Regions from separate parts of the Anoxybacillus sp. CHMUD genome, predicted to be linked through region 4. Evidence: predicted binding sites of a transcription regulator. Region 4 holds the regulator's gene; each other region holds the start of a gene.

What was found. Region 4 encodes Rex, which represses fermentation and respiration genes when NADH is low (regulators of the CRP and FNR family bind a similar motif). Its sites were predicted from a motif close to TTGTGAAATATTTCACAA; they were not measured.
Region 1: a site for Rex is predicted at 2,628-2,645, ahead of ETB99_RS13860 (TIGR04053 family radical SAM/SPASM domain-containing protein). Genes of this name have one in related genera too.
Region 2: a site for Rex is predicted at 2,406-2,423, ahead of ETB99_RS00145 (hemerythrin domain-containing protein). Genes of this name have one in related genera too.
Region 3: a site for Rex is predicted at 2,713-2,730, ahead of hcp (hydroxylamine reductase). Genes of this name have one in related genera too.

Annotation. Positions count from the first base shown of each region.
Region 1 covers NZ_SDLG01000029.1:10,731-15,850, forward strand. The annotation lists gene ETB99_RS13850 (spore germination protein) at 1-1,098, opposite strand, end outside; gene ETB99_RS13855 (YczF family membrane protein) at 1,226-1,471, shown strand; gene ETB99_RS13860 (TIGR04053 family radical SAM/SPASM domain-containing protein) at 1,468-2,610, opposite strand; gene ETB99_RS13865 (sugar O-acetyltransferase) at 2,758-3,318, shown strand; gene ETB99_RS13870 (undecaprenyl-diphosphate phosphatase) at 3,347-4,168, opposite strand; gene ETB99_RS13875 (DoxX family protein) at 4,324-4,833, opposite strand; gene ETB99_RS15205 (hypothetical protein) at 5,085-5,120, shown strand, end outside.
Region 2 covers NZ_SDLG01000001.1:22,422-27,541, reverse strand. The annotation lists gene moaD (molybdopterin converting factor subunit 1) at 1-165, shown strand, start outside; gene moaC (cyclic pyranopterin monophosphate synthase MoaC) at 170-658, shown strand; gene ETB99_RS00155 (ThiF family adenylyltransferase) at 658-1,671, shown strand; gene ETB99_RS00150 (Crp/Fnr family transcriptional regulator) at 1,687-2,376, shown strand; gene ETB99_RS00145 (hemerythrin domain-containing protein) at 2,485-3,012, shown strand; gene ETB99_RS00140 (nitrate reductase subunit alpha) at 3,153-5,120, shown strand, end outside.
Region 3 covers NZ_SDLG01000004.1:30,177-35,296, forward strand. The annotation lists gene ETB99_RS14930 (response regulator) at 1-59, opposite strand, end outside; gene ETB99_RS03800 (enoyl-CoA hydratase) at 156-962, opposite strand; gene thiE (thiamine phosphate synthase) at 1,005-1,658, opposite strand; gene thiM (hydroxyethylthiazole kinase) at 1,659-2,453, opposite strand; TPP riboswitch at 2,509-2,624, opposite strand; gene hcp (hydroxylamine reductase) at 2,788-4,077, shown strand; gene ETB99_RS03820 (thermonuclease family protein) at 4,108-4,635, opposite strand; gene ETB99_RS03825 (histidine phosphatase family protein) at 4,632-5,120, opposite strand, start outside.
Region 4 covers NZ_SDLG01000030.1:6,128-11,247, reverse strand. The annotation lists gene ETB99_RS13950 (ABC-F family ATP-binding cassette domain-containing protein) at 22-1,917, opposite strand; gene ETB99_RS13945 (redox-sensing transcriptional repressor Rex) at 2,145-2,780, shown strand; gene ETB99_RS13940 (YdiK family protein) at 2,790-2,963, opposite strand; gene ETB99_RS13935 (CPBP family intramembrane glutamic endopeptidase) at 2,960-3,697, opposite strand; gene groES (co-chaperone GroES) at 3,923-4,207, shown strand; gene groL (chaperonin GroEL) at 4,281-5,120, shown strand, end outside.

The DNA.
Region 1 (5,120 bases), on a different contig from region 4:
CGTCACCTCCATGAGCAATGCTTCAATAAAAGCGGGAAAAGGAACCGATTCACGTTGTGCAGCAATTGCAATGACAAGGGAAGTAGGAATCATTTCTTGATGAAATGTCGTCAGTGCAATATACACAGACGGTGCAACAAGGGAAATAAAAAAAACGAGCATACGTAAAAAACGCAACGCTGTCGCAATATCAAAGCGTGCATAATAATCTTCTACAGCTTGAAAAAATTGTATAAATACAGTTGGGACAATAAGGACAAATGGCGTCCCCTCTACAAAAATAGCGATTCTTCCTTCCAACAAATTAGCCGCAACACTATCTGGTCTTTCCGTATGATAAACAGTTGGAAACGTTGTAAATGATTCATCTTCAATCAATTGTTCAATATATCCAGATTCAAGAACGCCATCTATACAAATGCGTCGCAATCGACTACGCACTTCTTCAACAATTTTGTCATTTGCAATTCCTTTAATATACATGATACGGACATTTGTTTGTGTCACTTCACCTAATGTAATGCCTTCTACCCACACATGTGGATTTTGAATTCGTCGGCGGACCATAGCAACATTTGTTGCCAACGATTCCGTAAAACCCTCACGTGGCCCTCGAATAGATAGTTGTGTACTCGGTTCTGTAATCGCACGATACTCACCACCTTTTACTGATACACCAACTGCTTCTAGCATCCCATCAATAAATAAAATGACTTCCCCAGACATAAGCGAGGAAAATATGTCGTGCCATTGCTGAATGCGCCGTGTTGTATTAGCTGTAGCTATTTTTTGTTCAATATAGTCTAGATTGCAACTACTTGAAGGAAGTGATAATTGTACACTTATTTCAAGCAACAATTGCTGAACAATATGTTCATCAACCATTCCGCTCACAAAACAAAGTGCAGCAGGCAAATCGTCCTCCTTTCCAAGTAAAAAACGGCGGATGATGATATCTGCACTATTTCCAGTAATATCTCTCACTTTTTCTATATTCGCATGTAAATTCTGCTCAATCGTCCCGTATATGTCCTTTTGTGCCAACAACCCATATGCATGCGTATGCTTTTCTTTCTTACCTTTCGATCGTGTCCACATCTTTCCTCCTCCATCCATTGTCTCCTTGATAGTTAGAATAAGCATACAATGCGTATATTATGCAAAAGGAATAAACGTACAAAAAGGTCAGATGCTAAATAAAAAGTGCATCCATGGAGATGAAATGATGAAAACTGTCGTGGTTTGTATCGTTATTTCTATGTTGTTAGGCAGTATAGCGATTAGTATGAATTTATTGCTAGGAATGAGCATTCATCAAGCTTGGCTTGACATTTTCAATCCTTTTCAAGTAATGGAACCAATTGAACTAGCCGTTTTGTTCTCTCTTATCAGTCTATGGATATTTAACACATGCCTTCACCTGTTTCGAAAAAAGAACCAACATAAAAAACCCGAACAGCGTCCGCATTAAGCGAACACCGTTCGGGTTTTTTCTCTTCTCATCCCTAAAGGAACGTATACACAAAACGGTTCACTTTCCATATAATCTCCCGTGATCGCATATGCCCGAGCACGCGATCCGCCACAAACGTAACGAAATTCACAAATGCCACATTTCCCTTTATATAAATCTGGCTGGCGCAACTGTTTCATCACTTCCGATTCGCGATAAATGTGCGATAACGGTTGCTCGCGCACATTGCCGCATACGATCGGAAGTAAACCACTTGGCATGACATCTCCTGTATGGGAGACGAAAACGAAACCGTTGCCGTCATTGACACCTTTTGGCGCTCGTTTTAATCCATCAATCATCGAAGCATGGTCAGTCGTAATCGCATGCTCATAACGAATATCCCCTGCATCAATGCGTTTTTCACGCATTTTTTGTTGAATGACAACACGACGATAATGTTGCGCCGCTGTCGTTTTAATATCATACGGTGCTGTTTTACTCAATTCATACAACCAACGAAACACTTCTTCATGCTCGGTTGGAGTAATGCAATCATTCATTTGCCCACGACCAGTTGGTACGAGTAAAAAGATATACCACATCACCGCCTTTAACTCCGCAACTAATTTCGCCATTTGTTCTAAATGATCGTAGTTATAACGCGAAATGACCGTGTTGATTTGCAGTGGCATATGTAACTCGTTCAAATAACGAATATTTTCAATTGTTAAATCAAACGAACCCGGTGTACCACGAAATCGGTCATGGATGTCGGCCGTCGGTCCATCTAAACTAAACGCCCAGCGCGACAATCCGATCTCTTTTGCTTTTTTCATTTTTTCTTTCGTTACATTCGGGGTTGCGCTTGGTGTAATGGAAACACGCATTCCTTTTTTTATCGCATACTCAGCAAGATCAAACAAATCTTCGCGCATCATACAGTCCCCGCCCGTAAACACAAGCATCGGATTGTTCATGTCATATATGTCATCAATTAATCGAAGCCCTTCTTCATATGTTAGCTCGCGCGGATCGGGGAACGGTTGAGCATCGGCACGACAATGGACACATTTTAACTGACACGCTCTCGTCACTTCCCAAATGACAATAAACGGATTTTCGTTATAATCGATCGCACGCGCATGTTTATGCATCTCTCATCACCAACTTTTTGTGTTATTGTTCACATTCATTATAGACTTCGTATTGCATCATGCACTCACGCGTTTTTGACGATTTTTTTAAACATAGCGCTTTGCTATGGTACAATGAAAACAGGAAAATAAAGGAGTTGAAAAAAGATGAAATCAGAAAAAGAAAAAATGGTAAGTGGTCAATTGTATCGAGCTACCGATCCAGAGTTAGTGAAAGAACGAGAACATGCTCGTCGCTTAACAAGGCTATTTAATCAAACGTTAGAAACAGAACATGAACGACGCATTTCTTTATTAAAAGAACTATTTGGCTCAACAGGTCAAAACGTATATGTTGAACCCCCTTTTTATTGCGATTACGGATACAACATTCATGTCGGGGAAAACTTTTTTGCGAATTTTAATTGCGTTTTTTTAGATGTATGTGACATTCGTATCGGGGACAACTGTCTCATTGGCCCCGGCGTTCATATTTATACGGCAACGCACCCCATTGATCCAATCGAAAGAGCGTCCGGTTTAGAATACGGAAAACCAGTAACGATCGGCGATCATGTGTGGATTGGTGGCGGAGCAATCATTAATCCGGGCGTAAACATTGGAAATAACGTTGTCATCGCTTCAGGAGCTGTTGTCACAAAAGATGTTCCTGATCACGTAGTCGTCAGAGGCAATCCGGCAAAAATTATTAAAAAACTGAACGAATAAAAGGCTCCCGTGAAAAGGAGCCTTTTATTTATGCAAAATAAACGACATAAATGACCGCCGCAAGTACGATGCGATAAATCGCGAACGGAACGAGACGCACGCGGTTAATTAAACGTAAGAAAAAGCGAATAGCAATTAACGCGAAAATAAACGCGCTAATAAAACCAACGATGAAAAACGGTAGCGCATCTAACGTAATGTGCTCCCAGTTTTTCAATAACGAAATAGCGCTTGCCCCCGCCATAATCGGTACAGCCATAATAAATGTAAAGTCTGCTGCGGCACGGTGGCTCATTCCGACGAGTACGCCACCTGAAATGGTCGAACCTGAACGCGAAAACCCAGGCCAAAGCGATAAACATTGAACAAGACCGACAATAAACGCCTGCTTATATGTAATATCATCTACAGTTTGTGCTACTGTTCGTTTTCCGAAACGATCCGCTGCGATCATCAACAACGCTCCAAGCACAAGCCCAATGAGCACCGTTTTTGTGGAAAATAAATGTTCATCAATATAGTCTTCAAATAAAACCCCCAACACTCCAGCAGGCAAAAGACCAACGAAAATGTGCATCAGCGTCAAGCGTGGTCCTTTTCTCACTTCACCTTTTCGTAAATAAAGCAACTCAAAAAATTTATCTTTAAACACAACAACCGCAGCTAAAACTGAACCGAGCTGGATGACGACTTTAAACGTATTCGCCCCATACTTTCCTAAAAACTCGCTCGATTTTAGCCACATGTCATCAACAATAATCATATGGCCTGTCGATGAAACAGGTGCAAACTCTGTCGCTCCTTCAACTAGTCCTAAAATGAGCGCTTTAATTAACTCTATTACATGCATGTATGTCCATCCTTTCTTGTTTGGTTAAATATGTATAATCCCTTACAGGCGCCTACTCTATTGTACTACAAACATTTTCATTGTACTACTTACATGCGAAAATTACTTAAAACAAGAAAAAAACGGCCACGCACAAAGGTGCGTATGGCCGTCTTTTAAGAAGTCGATGCTATTTTTCGTTTATTCTGATATTCACTCACATATCTGCGAAGATACGGAATTACCCATCGATCAATCCCAAACTTTCCTGCATTCGCTCCTGCAACAAGAATGAAAAATGTTAATAAAACCATTTGTGGGTTTGTACTTGTTGTACCTGAAAACATAAATGCGAAATTCATTACAGCTCCCATCAGAGCAGCAAATGTTGTAAACACACCTAAAAGTAACGCAATGCCGACAAGCACCTCTCCCCATGGTACGAGAAAGTTAAAAAATCCAACGTTTGGCAACGCTACATGTTCAATAAAGGATGCCCACCATCCTTGTACTGCTGGATGCTCCCCTGTTGCTTTACCAAGCGCTCCTTTTAAAAATCCTGTCGCATCAAATCCCCCTGTTACCTTATGCCATCCTGCCATAAACCATTCATAACCGAGATACAAACGAAACACTGTCAAAACGGCCGCTGCGCTTACATGCTCACGTAACCATTTTACTACCATGTTTCATCTCTCCTTATTTATTATTTGTATAATTATTACATCTTTATCATACCACTTTTTTAATTACGAAAATTGTTTTTGCTCAACATTTCACATTATGTTCAAGAACATTTGACTATATTGTTACGAAAATATATTGAAAGCAACTATTGCCTGAATATAAAAAATAATTATATAACAGTTATTGATTTTTTAAATCTGTTATAATACAATGTAACTAACAAAAGAAACGTGCGAAAGGGGTTTTGTTTATGGATATGTATACGAAAGCTTACCAAAGATACGTT
Region 2 (5,120 bases), on a different contig from region 4:
CAACAAATGACTGTTCGACAGCTTCGCGAACGGCTACAACATGAATATGATTTACAAACAGCTTCGTCGCTCATGATTGCGATTAACGAAGAATTCGCAACAAATGATGATATCATACATGCCGGTGACGTTGTTGCGCTCATTCCACCGGTAAGTGGAGGGTGATCACATGGGAACGTTTACACATTTCAATGAACAAGGTCGTGCAAAAATGGTTGATATTTCTGAAAAAGGAGAAACGGTTCGAACCGCCTGTGCTCTGTCTCACGTGATCGTATCAAAAGAGGTATACGAAAAAATTGTGCGCTCGGAAGTGAAAAAAGGAGACGTATTAGCCGTCGCTCAAGTGGCTGGCATTATGGCAGCGAAACGCACAGCCGATTTGATTCCGATGTGTCATCCTCTTTCGTTAACGGGAGTAGACATTTCGTTCACGTGGCAAACGAAAGAAACAAATTATGAGTTGAAAATTGAAGCGTTTGTCAAAACAAAAGGAAGTACAGGAGTAGAAATGGAGGCGCTAACAGCTGCTTCAGTTTGTGCTTTAACCGTTTATGATATGTGTAAAGCAATGGATAAAGGGATTGTCATTGGTCCAACGTATTTAGTAGAAAAAACGGGTGGAAAAAGTGGAAATTTCAAAAGACAAGAGGGATAATCATGGAGCGATATTCACGGCAAATATTATTTTCACCGATTGGCGAAAAAGGACAACGAACTCTTCAATATAAACATGCTCTCATCGTAGGTGCAGGAGCGCTCGGTTCAGCGAATGCAGATATGTTGGCGCGAGCAGGCGTCGGTCGACTGACAATCGTGGATCGCGATTATGTTGATTGGACGAATTTACAGCGTCAAACGTTATATAGTGAAGAGGATGCTGAAAAAGGGTGGCCAAAAGCTGTTGCTGCCAAACGCCGTCTTACTGCTGTGAATCGTGACGTTCATGTTGAAGCGCTTGTCATGGATGTGCAAGATGAATCGTTCACTTCGCTTTTTGAGCAACAAATTGACATCATGATTGATGGAACAGATAATTTCGAAACGCGTTTTCTACTAAATGATTTATCACAAAAATATCGAATTCCATGGATATACGGTGCTTGTGTAGGAAGTTATGGTCTTTCTTTTACGATCATTCCCGATGAAACGCCATGTTTTCGCTGTTTCGTCAATCATTTGCCTTCTTATCATTTGACTTGCGATAACGTTGGTGTTATTTCTTCTGTTGTACAAATGGTTGCTGCGTATCAAACAACGGAAGCGTTAAAAATATTAGTGGGAGATGTTGCAAAGATCCGACGTTCGCTCGTTATGTTTGATGTTTGGCAAAACGAACATCGGTTTTTACGAGTTGATAAACTAAAAAACGAACATTGTCCGTCTTGCGGGAGAGATCGCACATATCCAGCTTTGCACAGAGAAAAAGCGAAGATGTCCGTCTTATGTGGACGAGATACAGTACAAATTCGTCATGGTCATCCATTTCGTATAACTGAAATGATGGAACACATGAAAACAAGCGGTCAACAAGTACACGGGAACGAATATTTGTTGATGACCCAACTTGAAGGACATCGTGTCGTTTTATTTGCTGACGGTCGCATGCTTGTGCACGGTACAAAAGATGTTACATTTGCTCGTTCGTTATATCAGAAATATTTTTCATGAAAAGGAGGCATACGTATGTCTCAGTTCATTAGCAAAAAAAATTTTGAACAACTAAAAAAGTTAGCGTATAAAACGCTGAAAGTGAAAAAAGGAATGTTTTTATTTCAGGAAGGGCAAATGGGCGAAAACTTTTTTGTCGTCTTATCTGGCAAATTTCAAATTAGTAAATTTTCTGGTGATGGAAAAGAGTTATGTTTGCGGTTATGTGGGCCGAATGCTGTCATCGGTGAGTTGATGATTTTTTCAGATAATGGGAGATATTTATTTAACGGTCGTGCGCTCGAGGATAGTGAAGTACTTGTAATTAAAAATGAAGATATTGAAAAAGAGTTGCTTGTCAACTCAGAGTTTGCTGTTGAGTTTTTGAAAATGATGACCGATCATTTCCGCAAACAACATACGAAATTTCGTGATCTCGTTTTATACGGCAAAAAAGGAGCGTTATATTCTACACTCATTCGTATGGCTAATAGTTATGGTATTCAGACGAAAGATGGCATTTTATTAGATGTTCCTGTTACACATCAAGATTTAGCGAATTTTAGTTCTACATCGCGTGAAAGTGTAAATCGTGAATTAAATACATTAAAAAGTAAAGGTATCATTTCTTTCAAGGGAAGAAAAATTATCATTCATAGCTTAGACTATTTAAAAAAGCAAATTAATTGTGAAGGTTGTCCATCGTCATATTGCAACATTGAATAGTCAATAAACGTTCATTTTTTAGACAAAAGGTGTGACGTGCATCACACGAAAAATCGTTTTCCTTCTATACAATAAATGTGTAAGCACATGAAGAAAAGAGGGATGACGATGGATTTTTCACCTTGCAGTCTCATTGGGCATGAACCCGTTTCATTATGTCCGCCATTGCAACGATTAAAAGACGAACACGGTCCATTAAATGAAGAAAAATATGCTCTTTTTGTTGCAGCGAAAGGCATTTACGATGGTAAAGAGGAAGATGTTGTTCAAGCACTTATTCGTTTACGTGAAAAAGTACAGCAATTTTTGCAAGAGCTCGATCCTCATTCTCGTCGCGAAGAAGATGTTCTTTTCCCTATGATGGTTCGATACATCGGCAGAGAATCTGGACCGATTGCGGTGATGGAATATGAACATCATGAAGCGAAAGAAAACATCTCGACGTTCTTAAAGAAAACGGAAACGATTGACATCCATGAGGCGAGAGAACTCGCTTCCTATGTGATGAACGCTTATATGATTTTAACCGATCATTTTACGAAAGAAGAATGCGTTCTTTTCCCGATGGCAGAAAAGCTATTATCATCTGAAGAAAAAGAAGAACTTGCGAAAAAAATAAACGAAATAGAAGGCTGACTAATGATTTAGTCGGCCTTTTTTATATATTTCGACATATTTGTGACAATTAAAAAACATGTGAGGTACCTCACATTTATTTATCACGTCCCGTTTTATAGTGAAGATAGAAGGATTTCATACAAAGAGGAGTGAGCGATGTGAAAAAGAAGTCACCGTTGTTCAAACGATTGAACTACGTGAAACCGATTGAACGTCATGCAGATGCGCATAGTGAAGTCACATATCAAGATCGCGATTGGGAGCAAATATATCGTAGAAGATGGCAACATGACAAGGTCGTACGCTCAACACATGGCGTAAACTGTACAGGTTCATGTAGTTGGGATATTTATGTGAAAGACGGTATCGTCACATGGGAAGGTCAAAAACTCGACTATCCAACAACAGGACCGGATATGCCCGATTTTGAACCGCGGGGCTGTCCGCGTGGGGCAAGTTTTTCTTGGTATATTTATAGCCCGCTTCGTGTCAAATACCCATACGTTCGTGGCGTGTTGTTAAATATGTGGCGTGAAGCATTGCAGCAACATAAAAATCCGATTGATGCTTGGAAAAGCATCGTTGAAAACCCGGAGAAAGCAAAGCGTTATAAGCAGGCGCGTGGAAAAGGTGGATTTGTTCGTGCGGAGTGGGATGAAGTATTAAAACTTGTTGCCACCTCTTTACTTTATACAGTCATGAAATATGGTCCAGATCGAAACGTTGGTTTTTCTCCAATTCCCGCAATGTCGATGGTTAGCCATGCAGCAGGTGCACGCTTTATGTCATTGATGGGTGGACCGATGTTAAGCTTTTATGATTGGTACGCTGACTTGCCACCAGCTTCACCACAAATTTGGGGAGATCAAACGGACGTTCCAGAAAGTAGCGACTGGTATAACGCTGGTTACATTATGACATGGGGATCAAACGTTCCAATGACGCGTACTCCAGACGCTCACTTTTTAGCAGAAGTTCGATACAAAGGAACAAAAGTCGTCTCGATTAGTCCAGACTTTGCTGAATCGACGAAGTTCGCGGATGAATGGTTGAGCGTTAAACAAGGGACAGACGGCGCTTTAGCGATGGCGATGGGGCACGTTATTTTAAAAGAGTTTTATGTAGATAGACAAGTACAATACTTTACAAACTACGCGAAAACATACACCGATTTTCCATTTTTAGTTACGTTGAAAAAGAAAGAAGATGGGCAATTTGTTGCTGATCGTTTCCTACACGCGTCTGATATTGGTCGAAATACGACAAATGGGGAATGGAAACCAGCGCTTTGGAATGAACGAACAAATGATTTTGCGATTCCGAATGGAACAATTGGTTCACGCTGGGAAAACAAAGGAAAATGGAACTTAAACATGGTAGACGAAGAAACAGAGGAAGCGATCGAGCCGCGACTGACGATGTTAGGCATAGAAGACGAGGTTGTAACTATACAAATTCCGTATTTTTCTCATGATGGAAACAAAATTTTAAAACGTGCTGTGCCTGTAAAACGCGTACAAACGGAGCATGAAGAATTATACGTTACGACCGTATATGATTTAGTGCTTGCTAACTATGGGGTTGATCGTGGGATCGGTGGTGAAGTAGCGAAAACATACGATGACCTTATTCCGTTTACGCCAGCATGGCAAGAAAACATCACAGGTGTAAAGCGGGATCTTGTCATTCAAATTGCGCGTGAGTTTGCGCAAAATGCGATCGATACAAAAGGTCGTTCCATGATTATTGTCGGTGCAGGAATTAATCATTGGTTTAACTCTGATACAATTTATCGAGCTGTTTTAAACCTTGTTTTATTCGTTGGAGCGCAAGGGGTGAACGGTGGAGGATGGGCGCATTATGTTGGTCAAGAAAAATTGCGTCCGGTAGAAGGATGGCAAACGATTGCCATGGCGCGTGACTGGCAGGCGCCACCGAAATTACAAAACGGAACATCATTTTACTATTTTGTGACAGACCAATGGCGTTATGAAGATACACCAGTTGGACAGCTCGTATCACCGCTTGCCAAAGAAGCACGTTATCAACATTATGCTGATTACAATGTTCTTGCGGTACGTTTAGGTTGGTTGCCTTCCTATCCAACTTTCGAAAAAAACGGAATC
Region 3 (5,120 bases), on a different contig from region 4:
AGCATCGCTTCCATCATTTCTAATGTCGGCATATAGTCATCAATAATTACTACTTCCATCTTCAGCCGTCCTTTTCGTTATATTGTTGTATATTTCATTTATACACGTTGCAAACCCGAAAAAGATAGCTTAAAGATGAAAGTTTTGCAAATTTTTTATTTTCCGCTAAAATGCGGACGTCGCTTCTCTAAAAAGGCGCGAATCCCTTCTTCGTGGTCTTTTGTTTTGCGCATTTCCGCTTGATACGCTGTCTCCATTTGCAACGTGTTCAACAACTGTTGTTCGCTTAAACGAGCATATAACTGCTTCGTCGCAATCATCGCACGAATCGGTTTTGCTAGCCATTCATTCACTTTGTGCTGAATCGCTTGTTCATCACCGATTTCATCAACGAGTCCCACTTCATATGCCTCTTGTGCACTCATTATTTTTCCTTCCCATATGATTTGTTTTGATTTGACATCTCCAATTTTTCGATTTAAAAAGAAATGTCCCCCACCATCTGGAACTAAACCAATGCCAATGAAATTCATTGCAACGCGCGCTTGTTTATTTGCGATTACATGATCGCAAGCAAGGGCTAAACTAAATCCTAATCCTGCAGCAGCACCATGTATGTAGCTAATCGTTAGTTTCGGCAATTGATGCAATGTCATCGCTATTTGTTTAATCGTTTCCATCACTTCAATGAATGAATGTTCATTCGTTGATTGCAACATCGTCTTAATGTCGCCCCCTGCGCTAAATCCTTTGCCACGACCACGAATGATGACGATATCCGCTTCACTTGCTTCAACTTCTTTTAACGCTTGTAACAACTCTGTTAACATTTGTTCATGTAAAGCATTTAGCGCATTCGGACGATTCAATTCAATGGTTGCGACGCGATTTTCGTATGATAGTACGATATGTTCCATCTTCTCCATCCCCTCTTTCGTTTGTTCGCTATTTTCTTTCGACATATATGAATAAAATCCTGCACAGAACAAAACAAAAAGACGACATCATCTGTCGCCTTTTTGTTTTGCACGCATGACAATCTCATATAGTCGTTTTGTTTGTTCGTAAATATGTTCAGCACGGCAAATGGCCGAAATGACAGCAATTCCGTCTGCACCCGCTTCGATCACTTGTTTGGCTGTTTGTTCTGTAATTCCACCGATCGCAACGAGTGGAACACGTTTTTCATGGGCACGAATATGTTCAATCATCGTCAGTCCACATGCTTGCTTTGCATCTTCTTTTGAAACAGTTGGGAAAATCGGGCCTAATCCAACATAATCGGCGCAAGCAGCAAGCGCTTTTTTTACTTCATTTAAGTTGTGAACAGATACGCCTAAATATTTATCTCCTATGCGATCGCGAACGCGTTCAGCTACTTCGTCTTCTTGACCGACATGAACGCCATCTGCCTGTAAAGCGAGGGCCAAATCGACATCGTCATTCACGATAAAAGGAATATTATACATTCGGCATCGTTCAAGTAATTTCTCGGCTAAGCGGTATTTTTCAATCCCCGTAAGCGCCCCCTTTCCTTTTTCGCGAAACTGAAACATTGTAATACCGCCTTTAATTGCTTCATCAAGCACAGCGAGCGGATCTTTCGTACAATCGATACTCCCCATAACGAAATACAACGATAGCTTCTGCTTCATCATTTATTCCCCTTGAATACGCGCGTATTGATCAACTTCTTCTGCACTCGTTTCATGTAAAGCATTTAAAAAAGAAAGTTGAAAAGAACCAGGTGCTTTTGCTTGTTTGGCTGCTTTTTCAGCCGCCACACCGTAATAAGCGAGGGCAGCAACTGATGACATCATCATATCGTCTCCTATACCCGCAAATGCACCTAATACCGAACTTAACAAACAACCTGTCCCTGTTACTTTCGTTAACATCGCATCACCATTTGAGACGATTACAATACGTTCTCCATCGGTTACTACATCATCTTTCCCTGTGACAACAACTACAGAGCGAAACATGAGTGCTGCTTTTTTCGCTACATCCACGAGGTCACCTTGAACGTCTCCTGCATCGACTCCTTTTGTACGTACTTGTTCACCCGCAATGCTCGCAATTTCCGATGCGTTCCCACGTAAAATCGAAATGTTTACTTCACGTAATATACGTCTGGCTGTTTCGGTGCGGTACGCTGTCGCACCAGCTCCAACAGGATCGAAAATGACAGGAATGTTTGCCTCATTTGCTGCTTTTCCGGCAATTAACATCGCCTCTACGTCTGTTTCGTTTAGCGTGCCAATGTTTAACACTAAAGCACGAGCTAACCGAACCATATCCGCTACTTCTTCTTTTGCATACGCCATAACAGGAGATGCGCCTACAGCAAGCAAACCATTCGCAACAAAATTGGTCACCACAACATTTGTCATATTATGTACGAGTGGTGACTCCTTCCTAACACGCGTTAACCATTGTCCTACATTCATCATTCATTCCCCCTAAAAAAATAAAAACTAGTCGGACAGAGTCGACTAGTTTGCGTACTGAAAACATAGCCTACTTCCCTCCGCTGGTACAAACCAGATCAGGTTCAAAGGGTTGGAAAACTGATTGCGCGTTTTCCTCTCAGCCATCGCCATCCGGCACCCCTAGTAGTTTGATTGATTCAATTTTCTTTCATTTTAATACATTTTTTCTCTTGATTCAATATGGATTATTGTCAAATTTCGTTCACATTTTTGTATGAAAGTGTGATATGTATCACTTACGACGTACATATTTTCTCCTATTGTTAAAGTGTCAATAAGAAAAGGAGGGGTCATAATGTTTTGTCATCAATGTGAACAAACACCAACAGGGGGATGTACTGTTGTTGGAGTTTGCGGGAAAGATGAAACAATTGCAAGTTTGCAAGATACGATCGTATTTGCATTAAAAGGAATTGCAGCATATCGCACGCATGCCCATCAACTTGGGTATACCGATCCGTTCGTTGATACAACGACACATGAAGCGTTATATATGACGTTAACAAACTCTAACTTTAACGTACAAGAACATATAGACATGGCGATGAAAGTCGGAAGAGCAGCCATTCGCGTAATGGAACTACTCGATCGAGCACATACAGAACGACTTGGCATTCCTCAACCTGTTCGTGTAACGCAAAATAGAATTGAAGGAAAATGTATTCTCGTTACAGGACATAACTTATTTGCCCTTGAACAACTATTAAAACAAACAGAAGGAAAAGGAATTAACATTTACACACATTCCGAAATGCTTCCAGCACATGGTTACCCACAATTAAAAAAATATAAACATCTGAAAGGAAATGTCGGAAAAGCATGGTACGATCAACGTCGCCTATTTGAAAAATTCCCTGGTGCTATTTTAGCGACAACAAACTGTGTCATGCCGATAAAAGGTTCATATGCTGATCGCATGTTTTCATATGATGTAGCCGGATTAGAACATGTGCAAAAAATCGAAAACGATGATTTCACGCCGTTAATTGAGAAAGCGCTACAACTTCCAGAAGCAAACATTGAATCGGATGAAACGTTAGTGACTGGTTTCCATCACGAAACTGTAATTCAAATTGTACCAGAAATTATTCAAGCTGTAAAAGAAGGAAAAATTGAACGCTTTTTCGTTATCGCAGGTTGCGACGCTCCTGGAAAAGGCGGTGAATATTATCGCACGTTAGCTACATCGTTACCGAAAAACACTGTCATTTTAACGACATCCTGTGGGAAATTCCGCTTTAACGATGTCGACTACGGGGTTGTTCCTGGCACGAACATTCCACGATATATTGATTTAGGGCAATGCAACAACTCGATTTCGACTGTCAAAATTGCAATGGCGCTTGCGGAAGCATTCGGCTGTGAGGTCAATGAGTTACCGGTCAGCATCGTTCTTTCATGGTTTGAACAAAAAGCAGTTGCAATCTTACTCGGATTGTTTAGTTTAGGCATTCAAGACATTCGAATTGGACCAAAAGCACCGCACTTTATTTCTGAAGGTGTGCTACACGTATTGCAAGACATGTTCGGTCTCAAGCTCATCGGTAATGTAGAAGAAGATATGCAAGCGATGCTCGCACATTAAAAGGGCTGTTTCATCCAGCCCTTTTCACGTTTACGAAGCTTTATTTAACCATACACTCATATTAAATCCTTCTTCTGTCACGTATCCATCGACACTCCATATTCGTTTTTTTGCTTTTTTCGCTTTTTCTTGTACTTTATACAATTTTTTTGCATATTTTGTGTCCGGTTCAAATACGTAAGCAACACGCGCAAACCCTTCTTGTACAATTTTTTCTTGGTATAAAGTTCCATCCTCTAACCATATGTACGCAAGCAATCGACCATAACGATCGTACGGTTGTTCTTTTGCGCTTAGTTCAACTGTCACTTTTTTGTGAAGCAAAACGTCTTTAGCGAATTGTTTTGCCTCTTCGCCATACGCCTGTTTTTCGCGATACGTTTCGGGGGTATCGATATTTAGTAGACGAACCGTTACGATTTCGCCATCTTTTTTTATTTTTACTGTATCCCCATCAACAACATATTCTACTGTCGTAACAAATGTTTTCTCTTTATTTTGCGATGTACAACCGACAATAAAGACAATTGCCGTAAAAAACATAATCCATTTTCTCATAAATGTGTCAGCCCACTTTCAAGATGTGAAATGTCTGATTCACATTCCATATCCCACTTTTCCCCGTCAAACGATACGATCGTCACACTCGTACCGTATACACGGCTATTTTTCCACAACTCCGCAAGCGTTTGTTGTTTCCAATATACAAGAAGCGTGCGAATCACCATGCCATGTGTAACGATAAGAATATGACCTTCTGAATGATTTTCAGCTATATGTTGGATCGTGGCAACAGCTCGACGTTGAACATCAAAAAACGTCTCGCCAATAATCGGCTTGTATGCATCTGGGTTATGATAAAAATGATAATGATTTTGCTCGTCGGATTGCGCAATTTCTGCAATCGTTTTCCCTTCCCAATCACCTAAGTAAATCTCACGTAGCCGTTCATCAAAATATATTGGCACATGACGTTGCCCTAAAACAATTTGTGCTGTTTCTTTCGTACGATCACTTGGACTACAATACGCAGCAGTAAACGG
Region 4 (5,120 bases):
ACAAGTGGAGCTAGCCCATTATTATTGTTGTAAACGTTCCCACTGTTCGAATAGTTCATCAAATTTTTGTTTTAGGGCGTCAATGTGCGCTTGTGTGTCTCGAGCTTTTTCATAGTCGTTGTAACAGGAAGGATCATATAATTGTTGTTCATACGTAGCAATTTGTTGTTCGATTTGCTCCATTTCCGTTTCTAGCTGTTCGATTTTTCGTTGTCGTTGTCGTTCTAATTTTTTTCGTTCTTTTTCTTCTTCGTACGAACGTTTTGGTGACAACGATTCGCCCGTTTTAGTTTTTTGGCTAATTTGTCCAAGCTCAAGCAGCTCTGCTTTTTTTGCTACGTAATAATCATAGTCCCCTAAATACTCAACAAGACCGTCTGTGGATAACTCATATATTTTTGTTGCAATTTTGTTAATAAAATAACGATCGTGTGAAACGAATATAATTGTTCCTGGGTATTCTATGAGCGCTTGTTCTAGCACTTCTTTGCTATCTAAATCCAAATGGTTTGTCGGTTCATCTAAAACTAATACGTTTGCCTTCTTCATCATGAGTTTAGCGAGAGCGAGTCGCGCTTTTTCTCCACCGCTTAACGTCTGAACAGGCTTCAATACGTCGTCACCAGAAAATAAAAAGTTGCCGAGAATGGTCCGAATTTCTTTCTCTGTTCTTAATCGATCTTCGTCCCACAGTTCGTCGATCACTCGTTTGTTTGATGTTAATTGTGCTTGTTCTTGATCATAATAGCCAATTTGTACGTTTGTTCCGTAGCGTATTTCTCCTTGTTTTGGATGGAGTTGTTTGATGATCGTTTTTAAAAGAGTTGATTTTCCAATTCCATTGGGTCCAATTAGCGCAATACTATCTCCGCGAGTGATACGGAATGAAAGGTTTGTTGCGATGATGTGATCGTAACCGATTGCTAAGTTGTTAGCTGTCAGCACGTCGTTTCCGCTTGGGCGTTCGATTTCGAAACGAAACGATGCCGATTTTTCATCACCGAGTGGCTTGTCGATGATATTCATTTTTTCTAATTGTTTTCTACGGCTTTGTGCTCGCTTCGTTGTTGATGCACGAGCGATGTTGCGTTGAATAAAATCTTTTAATTTTGTAATTTCCTCTTGTTGTTTTTCATACAATTTTAGTTGTTGTTCAAATTGTTCAGCACGTTGTTGTAAGTAGCTTGTATAGTTTCCGACATATTTTTTTATTTTTGTGCGTGATAGTTCATACACTTGTGTCACGATTTGGTCAAGAAAATAGCGATCGTGGGAGACGATAAGAATGGCCCCATCGTAATTTTTTAAATATTGTTCAAGCCATTGCAACGTTTCCATATCTAAATGGTTTGTCGGTTCGTCTAAAATGAGCAAATCGGGCCTTGTAAGGAGCAGTTTACCAAGCGCTAGCCTCGTCCGCTGTCCACCGCTTAATGTAGATACTTTTGTCGTATAATCGTACTGTGAGAAGCGGAGACCATGAAGAACCGAACGAATATCTGCTTCATATTGATAGCCGCCTTTTTCTTTGAATTCTGTTTGTAAACGATCATATTGCTCAAGTAGGCGCTCATAGTCAGCATCATGTAAACTCATTTGTTGTTCTAGTTCACGTAATTGTTTTTCCATTTGTTGTAGCGGGGCAAACACATCGAGCATTTCTTCCCAAATGGAACGATGAGCTTGCAACCCTGTATATTGATCTAAATAACCGATCGTTACGTGTTTCGGTTTAATGATTTCGCCTGTGTCGTATGACAACTGTCCGGCAATGATTTTTAATAATGTCGATTTTCCCGCGCCATTTCTTCCAACTAACGCAATACGGTCTTTTTCTTGTATTTCAAGCTTAATGTCTGATAAAACTTGTTCCGCTCCATATGATTTGGATAGTTGATTTACTTGTAAAATGATCATTCTTTCTCACCTCAATCTTCTTTTGATAGTGTAACGTACTTTCTTGATATTCGGCAACACTAGTGTACGAATAACAAATTTGACAAAAATAATAATAAAGGGTACAAAGGAAAGACAGAATGAAAAAAATAGTGTATAGTTTAGAAGTGGGGAGAATTTTTTAGACGTATAGGAGAGAAAAATGAAAGCGCTAACTATTTGTGAAAGGAAATGTGGGGGATTGACTCGTGAATAATGAACAACCAAAAATTCCGCAGGCGACCGCAAAGCGACTACCGTTGTACTATCGTTTTTTGAAAAACTTGCATGCATCAGGCAAGCAACGTGTATCTTCAGCGGAGTTAAGCGAAGCTGTAAAAGTCGATTCAGCAACGATTCGCCGTGATTTTTCATACTTTGGTGCGCTTGGAAAAAAAGGATACGGATATAATGTGAATTATTTGCTGTCGTTTTTCCGAAAAACGTTAGACCAAGATGAAACGACAGAAGTAGCGTTATTTGGCGTCGGTAATTTAGGGACAGCATTTTTGAACTACAATTTTAGCAAAAATAACAATACGAAAATCGTAATGGCGTTCGATGTTGATCCGGATAAAGTGGGAACAAAAGTCGGAGGGGTTCCGGTTTATCATTTAGATGAATTGGAAGAAAAGCTTGGAGGGATTACGGTAGCGATTTTAACCGTTCCTGCTCAAGTTGCCCAGCCGATTACTGACCGACTTGTTCAAAAAGGCATTAAAGGGATTTTAAACTTTACGCCTGCTCGCTTGCATGTGCCAGAACATATTCGTGTTCACCATATTGATTTAGCGGTCGAATTGCAGTCACTCGTTTACTTTTTAAAACATTACGGAAATGAGTAAACCTCCCGTTTACGAGCGGGAGGTTTTTTTTCGTAAAGAACGAATTCCTGCGCCGAAATCAAATGTAGCAATTAAAATAAATAGCATCGTTGTGATGTCCCAAATACCATCATCGGCGGTATGGACAGCAAAATAAGTAAATAAAATGCCAGTGAGAAAATAAAACAACGGTTCAGACTTCATGAAAACAGCCTCCAAATTACGAATTGCATTCGTTCTGCCTCACGCATAATGCTTTCGATTTCTTCAGCAAATAATGTTTGAATTGCAACGACAAAGGTGTTCATCAGTACATGTGCTGCAATAGGTACGATAATACGCTTTGTTTTGACATATAGGAAAGCAAATACAAATCCCATCGTTGCATAAAGAAGCAAATGTTCGAACTCTAAATGAACAACAGCAAATAAAAGCGAGCTGATGATGGCTGATAAGAAAAAGTTATATTTTTGATACAGCGTTCCGAAAATAATTTTTCGAAAAATGATTTCTTCTAAAACTGGACCAACGATTGAAGTGACGAGCATAAGAGCTGGTGTAAGTTTGACCATTTCGACGATCCGTCTCGTGTTCTCGGACCCCATTTCGACCCCAAAGAGGTGTACTTCGATGTTTGCTGCAACGCCTTGGGCGAAAAGAGCGAGCAAAAACCCCCCAATTGCCCAAAAGAATGACATGCCAATCGATGCTTGATGGCGATCATATGAGTATTTCATATCTTCTTTCATAAAATAAAGAACGAGAAAAAGAGCAATCGAGAAACTAATAACAGCCCAATAACCAGAAGCGATCGAAAAAGCTATTTCTTTATTTGATGCGTTGACAAAGCCGCTATGTGCAAGTAAAGGGACGCCGACTAAGCTCGATAGCTGCATGGCGATATATGTAATGATGACATACCAATATTGTTTTTTCACATGGTCAACCCCTTTTTACAAAATAAATACTTTTTCATTTTACCATATTTTTTGTATGAATTTCGAAAGGAAAGACATAATGAAAGAGGGAAATATGTATTGAAAAATTTTTAACTTCCTACTTGCAAAATTGAAAAAAGTTCATTAATATAATAAGTGTGTTAGCACTCAATAAGAATGAGTGCTAATAACGGAACGAAAATCTAATTAAGGAGGTCGTTTGCCGTGTTGAAGCCACTAGGCGATCGTATTGTCATTGAATTAATTCAAACTGAAGAAAAAACAGCGAGCGGAATTGTCTTACCAGACACAGCAAAAGAAAAACCACAAGAAGGAAAAGTTGTGGCAGTTGGTTCAGGTCGCGTTCTTGATAATGGTGAGCGCGTAGCTCCAGAGGTAAGCGTTGGTGACCGCATCATCTTCTCAAAATATGCGGGTACAGAAGTAAAATATGATGGAAAAGAATACTTAATTTTGCGTGAAAGTGACATTTTAGCTGTGATTGGTTAATCGTTCGCCTGATAACATATAAAGCGTACAAAAATACTTAACAAAAAAAATCATCATCAAGGGGGTAAGATGTATGGCAAAAGAAATTAAATTCAGCGAAGAAGCTCGTCGTGCGATGTTACGCGGTGTAGATAAATTAGCTGATGCAGTAAAAGTAACATTAGGTCCAAAAGGTCGTAACGTTGTATTAGAGAAAAAGTTCGGTTCTCCATTAATTACAAATGACGGTGTAACGATTGCGAAAGAGATTGAATTAGAAGATCCGTTTGAAAATATGGGTGCGAAGCTTGTTGCGGAAGTAGCAAGCAAAACAAACGATGTTGCTGGTGACGGTACAACAACAGCAACTGTATTAGCACAAGCGATGATTCGTGAAGGATTGAAAAACGTAACAGCTGGTGCGAACCCAATGGGTATTCGCAAAGGTATTGAAAAAGCTGTTGCAGTTGCGGTAGAAGAATTAAAAGCGATCTCTAAACCAATCGAAGGTAAAGATTCTATCGCTCAAGTTGCAGCTATTTCTGCAGCTGACGAAGAAGTTGGTCAACTTATCGCTGAAGCGATGGAACGTGTTGGTAAAGATGGCGTCATTACATTAGAAGAGTCTAAAGGTTTCACAACAGAATTAGATGTTGTGGAAGGTATGCAATTTGACCGTGGTTATGTATCTCCATACATGGTTACAGACTCTGATAAAATGGAAGCTGTATTGGAAAATCCATACATCTTAATTACAGATAAAAAAGTTTCAAGCATTCAAGAACTTCTTCCTGTATTAGAGCAAGTTGTTCAACAAGGTAAGCCATTGTTAATTATTGCTGAAGATGTAGAAGGCGAAGCGCTTGCAACATTAGTTGTGAACAAACTTCGTGGTACATTCACAGCTGTTGCAGTTAAAGCGCCTGGCTTCGGT